Regions from separate parts of the Dickeya parazeae Ech586 genome, predicted to be linked through region 1. Evidence: predicted binding sites of a transcription regulator. Region 1 holds the regulator's gene; each other region holds the start of a gene.
The links. The regulator PurR, encoded in region 1, represses purine synthesis genes. The targets are predictions, from matches to a motif close to CANGCAAACGTTTGCNTG.
Positions count from the first base shown of each region.

Region 2: a site for PurR is predicted at 1,756-1,773, ahead of DD586_RS20915 (NCS2 family permease). Genes of this name have one in related genera too.
Region 3: a site for PurR is predicted at 1,554-1,571, ahead of gcvT (glycine cleavage system aminomethyltransferase GcvT). Genes of this name have one in related genera too.

Region 1 covers NC_013592.1:1,888,554-1,892,782, reverse strand. The annotation lists gene DD586_RS08305 (Grx4 family monothiol glutaredoxin) at 1-142, opposite strand, end outside; gene DD586_RS08300 (C40 family peptidase) at 473-1,477, shown strand; gene cydH (cytochrome bd-I oxidase subunit CydH) at 1,581-1,670, opposite strand; gene purR (HTH-type transcriptional repressor PurR) at 2,056-3,081, shown strand; gene cfa (cyclopropane fatty acyl phospholipid synthase) at 3,505-4,229, shown strand, end outside.
Region 2 covers NC_013592.1:4,788,161-4,792,389, reverse strand. The annotation lists gene DD586_RS20920 (4'-phosphopantetheinyl transferase family protein) at 1-174, shown strand, start outside; gene DD586_RS20915 (NCS2 family permease) at 264-1,601, opposite strand; gene yieH (6-phosphogluconate phosphatase) at 1,875-2,546, shown strand; gene DD586_RS20905 (amino acid ABC transporter permease) at 2,567-3,325, opposite strand; gene DD586_RS20900 (amino acid ABC transporter permease) at 3,327-4,073, opposite strand; gene DD586_RS20895 (ABC transporter substrate-binding protein) at 4,188-4,229, opposite strand, start outside.
Region 3 covers NC_013592.1:697,238-701,466, forward strand. The annotation lists gene fucO (lactaldehyde reductase) at 1-951, opposite strand, end outside; gene gcvT (glycine cleavage system aminomethyltransferase GcvT) at 1,617-2,717, shown strand; gene gcvH (glycine cleavage system protein GcvH) at 2,749-3,156, shown strand; gene gcvP (aminomethyl-transferring glycine dehydrogenase) at 3,326-4,229, shown strand, end outside.

The DNA of each region.
Region 1 (4,229 bases):
AACGTTCGCCACACGCCGACAACGCCTGTACCGCCTGAGCAGAAAAACCGCAGCTCGGCAGTTTGGGAGAGCCTTTCATGTACAGCAGAATCGGGTTTTCAGCAATCTGGCGCTGAATTTTTTCAAGTGTCGTTGTCGTCATTCTATTGCTTCCTCAAGCGCGTGATGAGCAGCCCTTAAGAGCCGCTCATATGACTCGCGGCAAACCGTGGCATACCGCTTCTTTTGTTTTGTATTCTAACGATAGCGACGGCCACAAAAAAACGCTATCTTTTATAGGGTTTTATCCGGGTGACGCGCTAACGGTACAAAGCGACGCCAAATCGCCGGATAATTAAGCAGCAAACACCGTTGTTAACGTTTTCTCACTATTTTGTAGTAGGATTATTCTATCTCCCGCTTTTTTATCAGGTCATTTTCGGGAATACTGTAAAGATTGAACGATTGAGGACAACATTCGGTCAGAACTATCATGCGGTTATTTATTACGCTCTTTTTATTATTTTTCAGTAATCTATTTTCTGGTCTGGCGCTGGCTAATCCGCACGGCGGGGCAGTGCCACCACGCAAATCTGGTGTAGAAACGGCGAATAAAGCGCTTGATGAATCCAAAAAGAACAAAGTTGCCAAAAATGCTAACAAAAAAGGCACGGAGCCGACCCACGGCAAAAAACCGGAAAAACACGCAAAGCCTACGCCAGCCAAAACCGTAGCCAGTCACGATAAAAACGCGAAGTCGCACAATGACAAAAAGTCTGCGGACAAAAAGTCGGTGGCGGCGGCAGCCCATTCCTCCCATACAAAATCGCAGCCAGAGAAAAGCACGCATACCACTAAGGCTGCATTAGCGAAAACCACGAAAAAAGACGCAGCAAAGAAAGAAACACCGGCGCAGGCTAAAACCAGCCACAAAGCGCATGAACTCGTGGTCGCGAAAAACGCGCATAAAAAAGGTAAAGCGGCGGTCGATGAAGAAGATGAGGTAGCCGCCACGTCTTCACATGGTAAAAGCAAGAAAGGCAAACACGATAAAGCGGCGCTGACCATCAGTGCTGCTCACCAAAAACGCTATCAGCACGCCAAATTGACTGCCATGAACAAGCTGATGAGCCAAATCGGTAAACCGTACCATTGGGGCGGCGCAACGCCTTATTCAGGTTTTGATTGCAGCGGGCTGGTGTATTACGCCTATAAAGATGTGGTAAAAATCTCGATTCCGCGCACAGCCAATGAGATGTTCCACCTGCGTGACGCGGCGCCCATCAAGAAAAGCGAACTGGAAAGCGGTGACCTGGTGTTCTTCCGTATCACCAACCGCGGTGCTGCCGACCACGTTGGCGTCTACCTGGGCAATGGTCGTTTTATCCAGTCACCGCGCTCGGGTTCTGACATCAAAATCAGTAAATTGAGTGAAGATTACTGGCAGGATCATTATGTCGGCGCTCGCCGCGTGGTGACACCGAAGACCATTCGCTAACGGATATTCGTCAATAACAATCGGCTAAATGGCTTAATGAATAACGAGAAAAGGGGCACTAGCCCCTTTTCTGTTTTCTTTTTACACCACTGGCGATCTGCTATCAGTTCAATACCGCAGTGAAACTAAAAACAATGATCACCACGAGTGCGACCAACGTACTACACAGCGACATTTTCAAATTTGTATCCATCGTATTCTCCTGTATATGACTGATGATCGCCATCATCCCGTTATGTCTGAATCAACACCGTATCCCGGCGGATGGGCAAGCACATAAAGTATAGGTCTATTATTACCCGACTGAAGTCAAAAAACCGATTTCTGCGTCACAGAGATAACACGAATTGCCTCTTCCCCTTTTGCTCTAAATCGGCCAAAATCCGCAGTTTACCGTGTACACTGCGTTGGTCGAAGCGTCAGCCCTCCCTTCAAGCTACACACCTCGGCATGTCTCCTACTGAAATGTTGCCTTGTTGTCCAGCAGGAGCAAAATTCACGCAGGCAAACGATTAACAACATATTTACTGCTGTAACAGACCCACGACTGTAACAGATGAGTTCAGGAGTCACTTTAGATGGCAACGATTAAAGATGTGGCAAAACGCGCAGGCGTTTCAACCACAACCGTATCACACGTGATTAATAAAACACGTTTCGTCGCCGAAGAGACCAAGGCTGCGGTACGCGCAGCGATTGATGAATTGCATTATTCACCCAGTGCGGTGGCCCGAAGCCTGAAAGTCAACCACACCAAATCTATCGGGCTGCTGGCGACCTCCAGCGAAGCACCCTATTTCGCCGAAATTATCGAAGCGGTGGAAAACAGTTGCTACGCCAGAGGTTACACGTTGATTCTGTGTAACTCTCACAATAATCAGGATAAACAGCGTGCTTACCTGTCCATGCTGGCGCAAAAACGCGTGGATGGCCTGCTGGTGATGTGTGCCGAGTACCCGCCTGAACTGCTGTCAATGCTGGCGGATTATCGCCATATTCCGATGGTCGTCATGGATTGGGGCGAAGCCCACAGCGATTTCACCGATACCATTATTGATAATGCGTTTGCCGGTGGGTATATGGCCGGTCGCTATCTGATTGAGCGCGGGCATCGTGATATCGGTGCCATCCCCGGTTCTCAGGGGCGCAATACCGGCAGCGGGCGTTATTTGGGCTTTCTGAAAGCGCTGAAAGAAGCGGATATCCCCCTGCGTGACGAATGGGTGGTTCAGGGTGACTTTGAACCCGAATCCGGCTACAAAGCCATGCATCAGATTCTGGCGCAAAAGCAGCGACCGACCGCGGTATTCTGCGGCGGCGATATTATGGCTATGGGAGCGATTTGTGCGGCGGATGAACTGGGCCTGCGTGTACCGCAGGATATTTCGGTGATCGGTTACGACAATGTACGCCACTCCCGCTATTTTACGCCGGCGCTCACGACCATTCATCAGCCTAAGGAACGGCTGGGACAGGCGGCGTTCTCCATGCTGCTTGACCGCATCACCAGCAAACGCGAGGAAGCGCAAACCATCGAAGTCCACCCGACGCTGATCGAGCGCCGTTCCGTTGCTGACGGCCCGTATCTCGATTATCGCCGTTAATAGCCAGACGATTTCGTTATCGCACGCTGGCGAATCAACCGCCGTTATACCGCGCCGTAGAGCGCTAAAGCGTGTCTCCCTGGCACCCTAATATAGAACGCAATGTGCTGCTTTAGCCCGATGAATCTTGTCGCCGGGTTAAAGCAGTCATACACTTGTCACTGTCATTGACGACAATAACCATGATCAGACGATGCTTTTAGCAATACGCATCGCCTTACTTTTTCTACCCCACTAATGACTGTTACACCGTTTGTCACGGCCGGGGTAGACGCCTTTCGTGTCGGCTTGTCTCTTATTTTCCTCTGAGGCTCTCAGGGATAGACGATGACGTGTGGAATGGGTACATCGAATACCCTCCATCGCGATATTTGTCTGGTTTATCCCGTATAACGCATGTATCTGGCAAGGTAGGGAGAAGTTATGAGTTCATCTTACGTGGAGGATCTGGGTACCCCCAGTCAACCCTGGTTCCAACTGGTTAATGAAATGCTGTCGGCCGCGAATATCGCCATTAACGGTTCGCGACCGTTTGATATTCAGGTCAAAAACCCTGAACTGTTCAAGCGCATATTGCGTGACGGGTCACTGGGTCTGGGCGAAAGTTACATGGATGGCTGGTGGGAATGTGAACGGCTAGACATGTTTTTCCATCGAGCGATACGCGCCGGGCTGGAGAAGCAACTGCCCCAGCGTTGGCAGGATACGCTACGGATACTGATGGCTCGCCTGACCAATCTGCAATCGCGTCGGCGGGCATGGATTGTAGGTAAGGAGCATTACGACCTCGGTAATGATCTTTTTAGCCTGATGCTAGACCCGTACATGCAGTACTCCTGTGGTTACTGGAAACAAGCCGAAACCCTGGAGCAGGCACAACAAGATAAGCTGCGCCTCATTTGCGAAAAATTGCAGTTACGCCGGGGAATGACACTGCTGGATATCGGCTGCGGCTGGGGTGGTCTGGCCGAATTTGCCGCCCGCCATTACGGTGTTAGCGTAACCGGTGTGACCATCTCCCGCGAGCAACAGGCATTGGCGCAACAACGTTGTCAGGATCTGGATGTCACCATTCTGCTACAGGACTATCGCGATCTGAATCGGCAGTTTGACCGTATCGTTTCCGTCGGCATGTTCGAACATGTCGG
Region 2 (4,229 bases), 1.9 Mb from region 1:
GCCTGGGCTTGCGCCCATACCCCACGTCTTGATCGGTTGGTGATGTGGAATTACACCTCGGCTTACGGCATGCGAAAATCCGGTGAAATCATCCAGCAACAACGTCAGTCGCGGCGCTATATCAAACTCAGCAGCCACGCGACGGAAAACGCGTCTGCGCAGTATGCGATGTGACGGGAAAGGAAAGAGCAGGAAAGCATTCGAGCAATGACATCATCAATAGCGAGCCGGGTTACCCCGGCTCACGGATGACTCACGGATAATTAGTGGGCGTCGATAAACACGATCTTCAGCAGGAACAGTACCGCAACCACAATCACACACGGGCTGATTTCGCGCCAGCGACCCGTTGCCGCTTTCATCACCGCGTAGGAAATAAAGCCCAACGCGATGCCTTCTGTGATCGAGAAGGAGAACGGCATCATCACGGCGGTCACAAACGCCGGTACGGCTTCGGTCAAATCGTCCCAGTTGACGCGGGCCAGACTGGACGTCATCAGCACACCAACATAAATCAGCGCACCCGCGGCTGCATAGGCCGGTACCATCCCCGCCAGCGGCGACAGGAACATCACCAACAGGAACAATATCCCCACCACGACGGCCGTCAGGCCGGTACGGCCACCGATAGAAACACCGGAAGAGCTTTCGATGTAAGCGGTCACAGACGACGTACCGATAAATGACCCTACCACCGAACTGATACTGTCGACATACAGCGCCTGTTTCATCTGCGGAAATTTACCGCGAGCATCCACCAGGCCTGCTTTATCAGTCACGCCAATCAGCGTGCCGGAAGAGTCAAACAGGTTCACCAGCATGAAAGAGAAAATCACCCCGGACAGACCGATATTCAGCGACCCGGCCAAATCAACCTGCCCGACGACATTGCTGACGCTCGGCGGCATGGAAAATACGCCAGTGAATTTCACATCCCCCAACAGCGCGCCCAGCAGCGTGGTGACCGCGATGGAGATCAACACCGCCGCATGAATATTGCGCGATGCCAGCACCACGATAATGAAAAAGCCCAGCACACCCAACAGCACGCTATGTGAGGTCAGCTTGCCGACCGACACCAGCGTTTCCGGGTTCGGCACGATAATCCCGGCGTTTTTCAGGCCAATCATGGCGATAAACAGACCAATACCGCTGGCGATACCCAAGCGCAAACTGAGCGGAATATTGGCGATCATCCAGTAGCGCACCTGGAATACCGTCAACAGCAGGAACCCTACCGAGCCCCAGAAGATAGCCCCCATCGCAACCTGCCACGGCAGGCCCATGGTGCCGACCACAACGAACGCGAAAAAGGCGTTCAGGCCCATGGCAGGTGCCAGCGCAACCGGCAGATTAGCCAGCAACCCCATAAAAATACTACCAAAAGCGGCGATAAGACAGGTGGTAACAAACACCGCTTTGGTGTCCATCCCGGCCGCGCCCAGAATCTGCGGGTTAACGAAAACGATATACACCATCGTCAGGAAAGTCGTGAACCCGGCAATGGTTTCAGTACGAACAGTGGTGCCGTGTTGCTTCAGTTTGAACACGCGCCCCAACAGCCCTTGCTCAGCAACGGAACCAGACTGAGATTTATCCATGATAAATGACCCAAAGAGAAGAAAGGAAAGATAATCGCCCGGTATCCTATACCAAAATACGGAGCAGTTAACGCACCCGTCGGCTTTTTTTTCCCAGCGATAACTATTTTCTATATCTCCTGCCTGTTCGCTGCGTTTTCCCCTTACTTCCCGATGGGAAAACGTTTGTCCGCTACAGAAATAACAACCAGTCACCGGCTTATTTGCGCAAACATCGCATTCTGCGGTCAGTCAGGTAAAGTGGGGGTTTTGGTCCCCTGATAAGGAACGCCCATGTCCCGGATTGAATGCGTATTTTTCGACTGTGACGGTACGTTGGTCGACAGCGAAGTCATCTGCTGCCAGGCCTACGTCAATATCTTTATTCCCCATGGCGTACAGCTACCGCTGGATGAAGTCATCAAAACCTTTAAGGGAATGAAGCTCTACGACATTATCGACTGCATCAGTGAGCGTTTTGGTCTGACGGTTTGCGTGGAGGATATGGAGCGTCATTTCCGTCAGGAGGTCGCGCGGCTTTTCGATCTTTCACTACAACCGATCCCTGGCGTGAAAGAGGTGCTGGCAGCGCTTCATACGCCGAAAGCGGTCGTGTCCAACGGACCGGTCAGCAAAATGCAGCATTCACTCGGGTTAACCGGCTTGTTGCCGTTTTTTGGCGAGCATCTGTACAGTGGCTACGATATCGGGAAATGGAAACCGGACCCGGCGTTATTGCACCATGCCGCACAACAGATGGGGGTAACGGTGGAAAACTGTATTCTGGTAGAGGATTCCGTTTCCGGTACGCAGGCCGGCATCGCCGCGGGTATACCGGTGTTCTACTACTGTGCTGACGAGCATAACGCGCCTATCGATCACCCGTTGGTGACGATGTTTCACGATATGGCCCAGCTACCCACGCTGTGGCAGGAAAAGGGATGGGCGTTGACCGCGACGAGCTGACGCTACCACTGCCTGATGCATCAGGCCACTTCACGCAACGGGGATTCTGGTACGCATGCTGCCCGCCGTCGCCACACTAGCCAGCGACGGACGGGTTTCAGCCCGGCGTGAAAACGCCGACTGACACCCTGTGCCAGCAAATCCAGCGTCAGACAAAAAATAAAATAGACCAGCGCGATAAACAGAAACACTTCTGTCGGATAAACCATACTGCGGTTGTTAACCTGCGTTGCCAGAAACGTCAGCTCACCGACGCCCACAATGTAAGCCAGCGAGGTATCTTTAATCAGGGAAATCCACTGATTGATGAACGACGGCACCATCATGCGCAGTGCCTGCGGCAATACGATGTGCCACAGTGTTTGCCAGCGCCCCAACCCGAGCGACATCCCTGCCTGCCACTGGCCCAGACCTATCGCCATGATGCCCGCTTTTACGCCATGCGCCAGATAAGCCGACGCGATCAACGCCAGTGCACACACCACCGTCGTGATTTCAGGGATATCGACGCCAAACACGATAGGCAACAGAAAGTAAGTCCAGAAAATCAGCATGATCACCGGAATTGCCCGGAAAAACCCCAACACCACGGCCAACAGCCCACCAGCCCAGCCGCGCAACATCGCCAGCGCGACCCCCAGCACCGTTCCCAGTACTGCCGAGATAAGCCCGGCCATCAGGCTAAGCACCAATGTCAACGCCGCGCCCCCCAAAGGGCCATCAGGATAGGTGCCCCACATCAGGTAGCTAAAATTGTCGCGAATGATTGAAAAATCCATCTCAATGCCCTCTGACTGGCTGCCGATGTTGACGCCACTGTCCCCAACCTTCCATCACGGCAATCACCGCGATATACAGCACCGTGGCAACGCCAAACGCCTGAAAGGTGCGCAGCGTTTCCGTTTCCACCTGCCGGGAGGCGTAAGACAGCTCTGCCACACCGATGGCCATCGCCAGCGATGAGTTTTTGACAACGTTCATATACTGACCCAGTAATGGTGGCAGAGCGATACGCAGCGCCTGTGGCAACACCACATAGCGCATCGCCTGCCAGCCGGTTAGCCCTAACGCGCAGGCGGCATACTTCTGACCGCGCGCCACACCCGCGATACCGGCACGTACTTCTTCAGCGATAAACGCCGCAGAATACAGCGTCAGGCCAAATAATCCGGCCAGGAACTCAAACGATGGCATGTCCAGCCCAACCAGCGGAATCACATGCGGGCGGTTAAGCCATTGCATCGCCCCCTCTGGCAGCAACTGGGCCGCGCCGAAATACCAGAAAAACAATTGCACCAGCAGCGGGGTATTACGAAACAACGCGCAATACGCTATCACCGGCCAGCGTAGCCACCGCGTACCGCTGTCTCGACCGGCTGCCAGTATCAGCCCTGACAACGTTGCCAGCACCACGGTCGCCGCCGCAATACCCAGCGTGACCTGAAATCCCTGCCACAGCCATTGCAGATACTGCGGTGCCAGCAGCGTGTCAGCCAGCCATTGTTGGAAAGATTGAGCAGTTATCATCAGCAAGAAGGCCTCTGGGATACGGCCAGAGGCGAGCCATCATCAGGTAAGAAATCAGGGAAGCCACCACCGAACAGCGAAGGCGGTTACCTCGAGCTTAATGTCATTACGAACTTAAGCCTTGGGCTGTTGTTCCAGCGGTGCAATCTTGAAGTC
Region 3 (4,229 bases), 1.2 Mb from region 1:
AGGCAGTGGCATGCTGTCTGCTCCGGGTACGCCCATCGCTACCGCGATGGCACGGAATTTCTCACCGGTGTATGGCGCATTCCAGGCCATCACGTGGGGCAGCAGAATGGCGTTGGCGACGCCATGCGGGGTGTCATAAAACGCGCCCAGCGGGTGCGCCATGCCGTGTACCAGCCCCAGACCAACGTTGGAAAATCCCATCCCGGCTATGTATTGTCCTAATGCCATGTCTTCCACGCCTTGCAGTTTCCCCGCGACGGAATCACGCAGCGAACGGCTGATGATTTCGATGGCTTTCAGGTGGAGCATGTCGGTTAACTCCCATGCACCCTGGGTGGTAAACCCTTCGATGGCGTGGGTCAGTGCGTCGATGCCAGTGGCCGCTTTGAGCGAAGCAGGCATACTGCTCATCATGTCTGCATCGATAAACGACACAATCGGGATATCGTGTGGGTCGACGCAGACGAACTTACGCCGTTTCTCCTCATCGGTGATGACATAGTTAATGGTCACTTCAGCGGCGGTGCCCGAGGTAGTGGGAATGGCGAAGATCGGTACGCTGGGTTTGCGGGTCGCGGCTACCCCTTCCAGACTGCGCACATCGGCAAATTCCGGGTTATTAATGATAATACCGATGGCTTTACAGGTATCCTGCGGGGAACCGCCGCCAATGGCTATCAGATAATCCGCACCTGATGCCTGAAAGCGCTCAACCCCGTGACGGACAACGGCGATGGTTGGATTGGGAATCACGTCATCGTAAAGGTCATAAGGCAGGCCGACTTTATCCAGCAATGCGGTGACTTTGCCGGTTACACCGTACTTCACCAGTTCCTTATCCGTGACCACCAGCGCTTTACGAAAACCGCGCCGCTGCACTTCTTCAGTCAGATGGCGGATAGCGCCGCTGCCAAAGTAGGATGTTTCATTCAAAATCATTCTTTGCGTCACAATGAACTCTCCTTAATGTGTTGATTTTTTTAATCGTTGTGGCTGACCAGCTCTCTTTCTTCGCCGTCTGCTGGCCGTCGGTAAGGGTTAATAATTAATCTAGTTCTGTCTGCTGAGCCTGGAGACGAAAGCTCACGTTCGATTGATGAAAATCAAACCTTTACCGGATGGAGAGCCTGCCGATGCAGTCAGTGTGAAACCAGGTGAGGTGGGTTGCCTTCTCGCGGTTGCCAGTCGCTGCACCACGTTGTCGTTGAGGGGAAGATGTCCACGATGGCGATCACAAAATCAGCCTATGCAGGTGATGGGGAAGGGTGTTCTGGTTACCTGAAATAATCTAATTTTAGGGGTTTTTCGCATTACTTTATCTAATTCATATGGCGAATTCTGATTCTGATATCACACCATGAAACCATTTTTTAATAATGCTTTTAGCCAATTTTATTTTTATTTTTGGATTTTAATTTCAATTAATTAAAAATTAATGAATTTATATTCTTTTGATCTGTTTTGTTGATTGGCTGAGATTCTGTCTTTTTATATAGATAAACTTATGGTTATGGGAGTGGTGGAACGCGCGCTTCGGTGGTAAGTTCAGGTGCAGGATAAACGTTTGCGTCGTGAGGTCTGGCGTCACAACGCACGGCTAACGTAGAGAGAAAAGAATGGCAAACCACACCCCGTTGTATGAACAGCATCTGGCCGATGGCGCCAAAATGGTGGATTTTCATGGCTGGATGATGCCGCTGCATTACGGCTCCCAACTGGATGAACATCACATCGTACGCAGCAGTGCCGGCATGTTTGATGTGTCGCACATGACTATCGTGGATTTGCGTGGTGCCCGTGTCCGCGAATTTTTGCGTTACCTGTTGGCGAATGACGTTGCCAAACTGACCCAGCCCGGCAAGGCGCTCTATACCGCGATGCTGACGCCCTCTGCTGGCGTGATCGACGATTTAATCGTGTATTTCCAGACCGAAGACTATTTCCGGCTGGTGGTGAACTCCGCCACGCGCGAGAAAGATTTGGCCTGGATTACCGAGCATGCCGCTTCCTTCCATGTTGCGATTACCGAACGCGAAGACCTGTCGCTGATTGCGGTGCAAGGGCCGCAGGCACAGGAGAAAGTGCGTAGCCTGCTCAGTGATGCACAGCGTGACATCATTGCGGGCATTAAGCCTTTCTTTGGTTTGCAGGCGGGCGACCTTTTTATCGCCACCACTGGCTATACTGGCGAAGCAGGCTATGAAATTGCGTTGCCGCAGGAACAGGCCGTCAACTTCTGGCAACAATTGCTGGCTGTTGGCGTAAAACCCTGTGGGCTGGGCGCACGTGACACGTTGCGTCTGGAAGCGGGCATGAACCTGTACGGTCAGGATATGGATGAAACCATCTCTCCACTGGCGGCCAACATGGGCTGGACTATTGCCTGGCAGCCGGACGATCGTCAGTTTATCGGCCGTGAGGCGCTTGAACGTCAGCGTTCTGAAGGCACTGAACAGTTGGTCGGTTTGGTGATGACGGAAAAAGGCGTGCTGCGTCACGGTCAACCCGTTCGCTTTACCGATAATCATGGCGTGATGCAGGAAGGGGTGATCACCAGTGGGTCGTTTTCGCCTACGCTGGGCGTCAGCATTGCGCTGGCCCGTGTGCCCGCCGGTATCGGCGAGCAGGCAATCGTGCAGATTCGCAATCGTGAGATGCCGGTGCACGTGACCAAACCGAATTTCGTCCGTGCAGGCAAAGCGCTGGTTCAGTTTTAATTTTTGGCATTAATGGAAGGAGAAGGTGGCAATGAGCAATGTTCCGGCAGAACTGAAATATACCTCATCCCATGAGTGGGTGATGGCGGAAGGCAATGGCGTTTACAGCGTAGGTATCACCGAGCATGCCCAGGAATTGCTGGGTGATATGGTGTTTGTCGATCTGCCGGAAGTCGGCAGTACGGTGAATGCTGGCGACGACTGCGCGGTCGCAGAATCCGTCAAGGCCGCGTCGGATATCTACGCGCCGATCAGCGGTGAAATCGTGGAAATCAACGAAGAGCTGGAAGGCGCGCCAGAATTAGTGAACAGCGCGCCTTACGCTGAAGGCTGGTTGTTCCGCATCAAAGCCTCTGACGAAGCCGAACTGAACGAATTGCTTGATGCCGCTGGCTATCAGGCACTGCTGGAAGAAGAAGACAGCGACGAAGAAGAATAAGCCTGACGCCCCGTTTGCTTCCCGCAACGGGGCGTTGTTATGGTCCGCCTGGTTTTGCGATTGGTTTGTTTTGTGAATGGTTTGCTTGTTTTTCTGAATGATTTGCTTGTTTTATGAATTAGTTAATTGCGCTGCACATCACTGTGCCAAATGCAGGAAATTCCCCCACATGACCCAGACTCTCAGTCAACTCGAACACGGCAGTGCGTTCACCGAGCGCCACATCGGCCCGTCAGCGACTCAGCAACAGCAGATGCTGGCCGCCATTGGCGCAGATTCGCTGGACGAACTCATCCGTCACATCGTACCTGCTGATATCCAGTTACCGCAGCCGCCAGCGGTGGGCGACGCCGCCACCGAGCATCAGGCACTGGCTGAACTCAAAGCTATCGCCAGCCGCAACCAGCGTTATAAGAGCTATATCGGCATGGGGTATCACGCCGTGCTGACGCCGCCGGTGATTTTGCGCAACGTACTGGAAAACCCAGGTTGGTATACCGCGTATACGCCGTACCAGCCGGAGGTATCGCAGGGGCGTCTGGAAGCGTTGTTGAATTTCCAGCAATTGACACAGGACCTGACCGGGCTGGAACTGGCTTCCGCCTCGTTACTGGATGAAGCGACCGCCGCCGCTGAAGCGATGGCGATGGCTAAACGCGTTAGCAAGCTCAAGCAGGCCAATCGTTTCTTTGTCGCCGACGATGTACATCCACAGACGCTGGATGTGGTGCGTACCCGTGCTCAGACCTTTGGTTTTGAGATAGTGACCGGCAACGCCGCTGACGCGGTGAAATACGACGACGTGTTCGGCGTGTTGTTGCAACAGACAGGCACCACCGGCGAGTTGCACGACTATCGCGCGTTGATGATCGAGTTGAAAGAGCGGAAAGTCATCATCAGTGTGGTGTCGGACCTCATGGCGCTGGTGCTGCTGGTGGCACCCGGCAAACAGGGCGCGGACATGGTGTTGGGCTCTGCCCAACGTTTTGGCGTGCCGATGGGGTACGGCGGTCCGCACGCGGCATTTTTCGCCTGTCGTGATGAATACAAGCGCGCTATGCCAGGCCGTATCA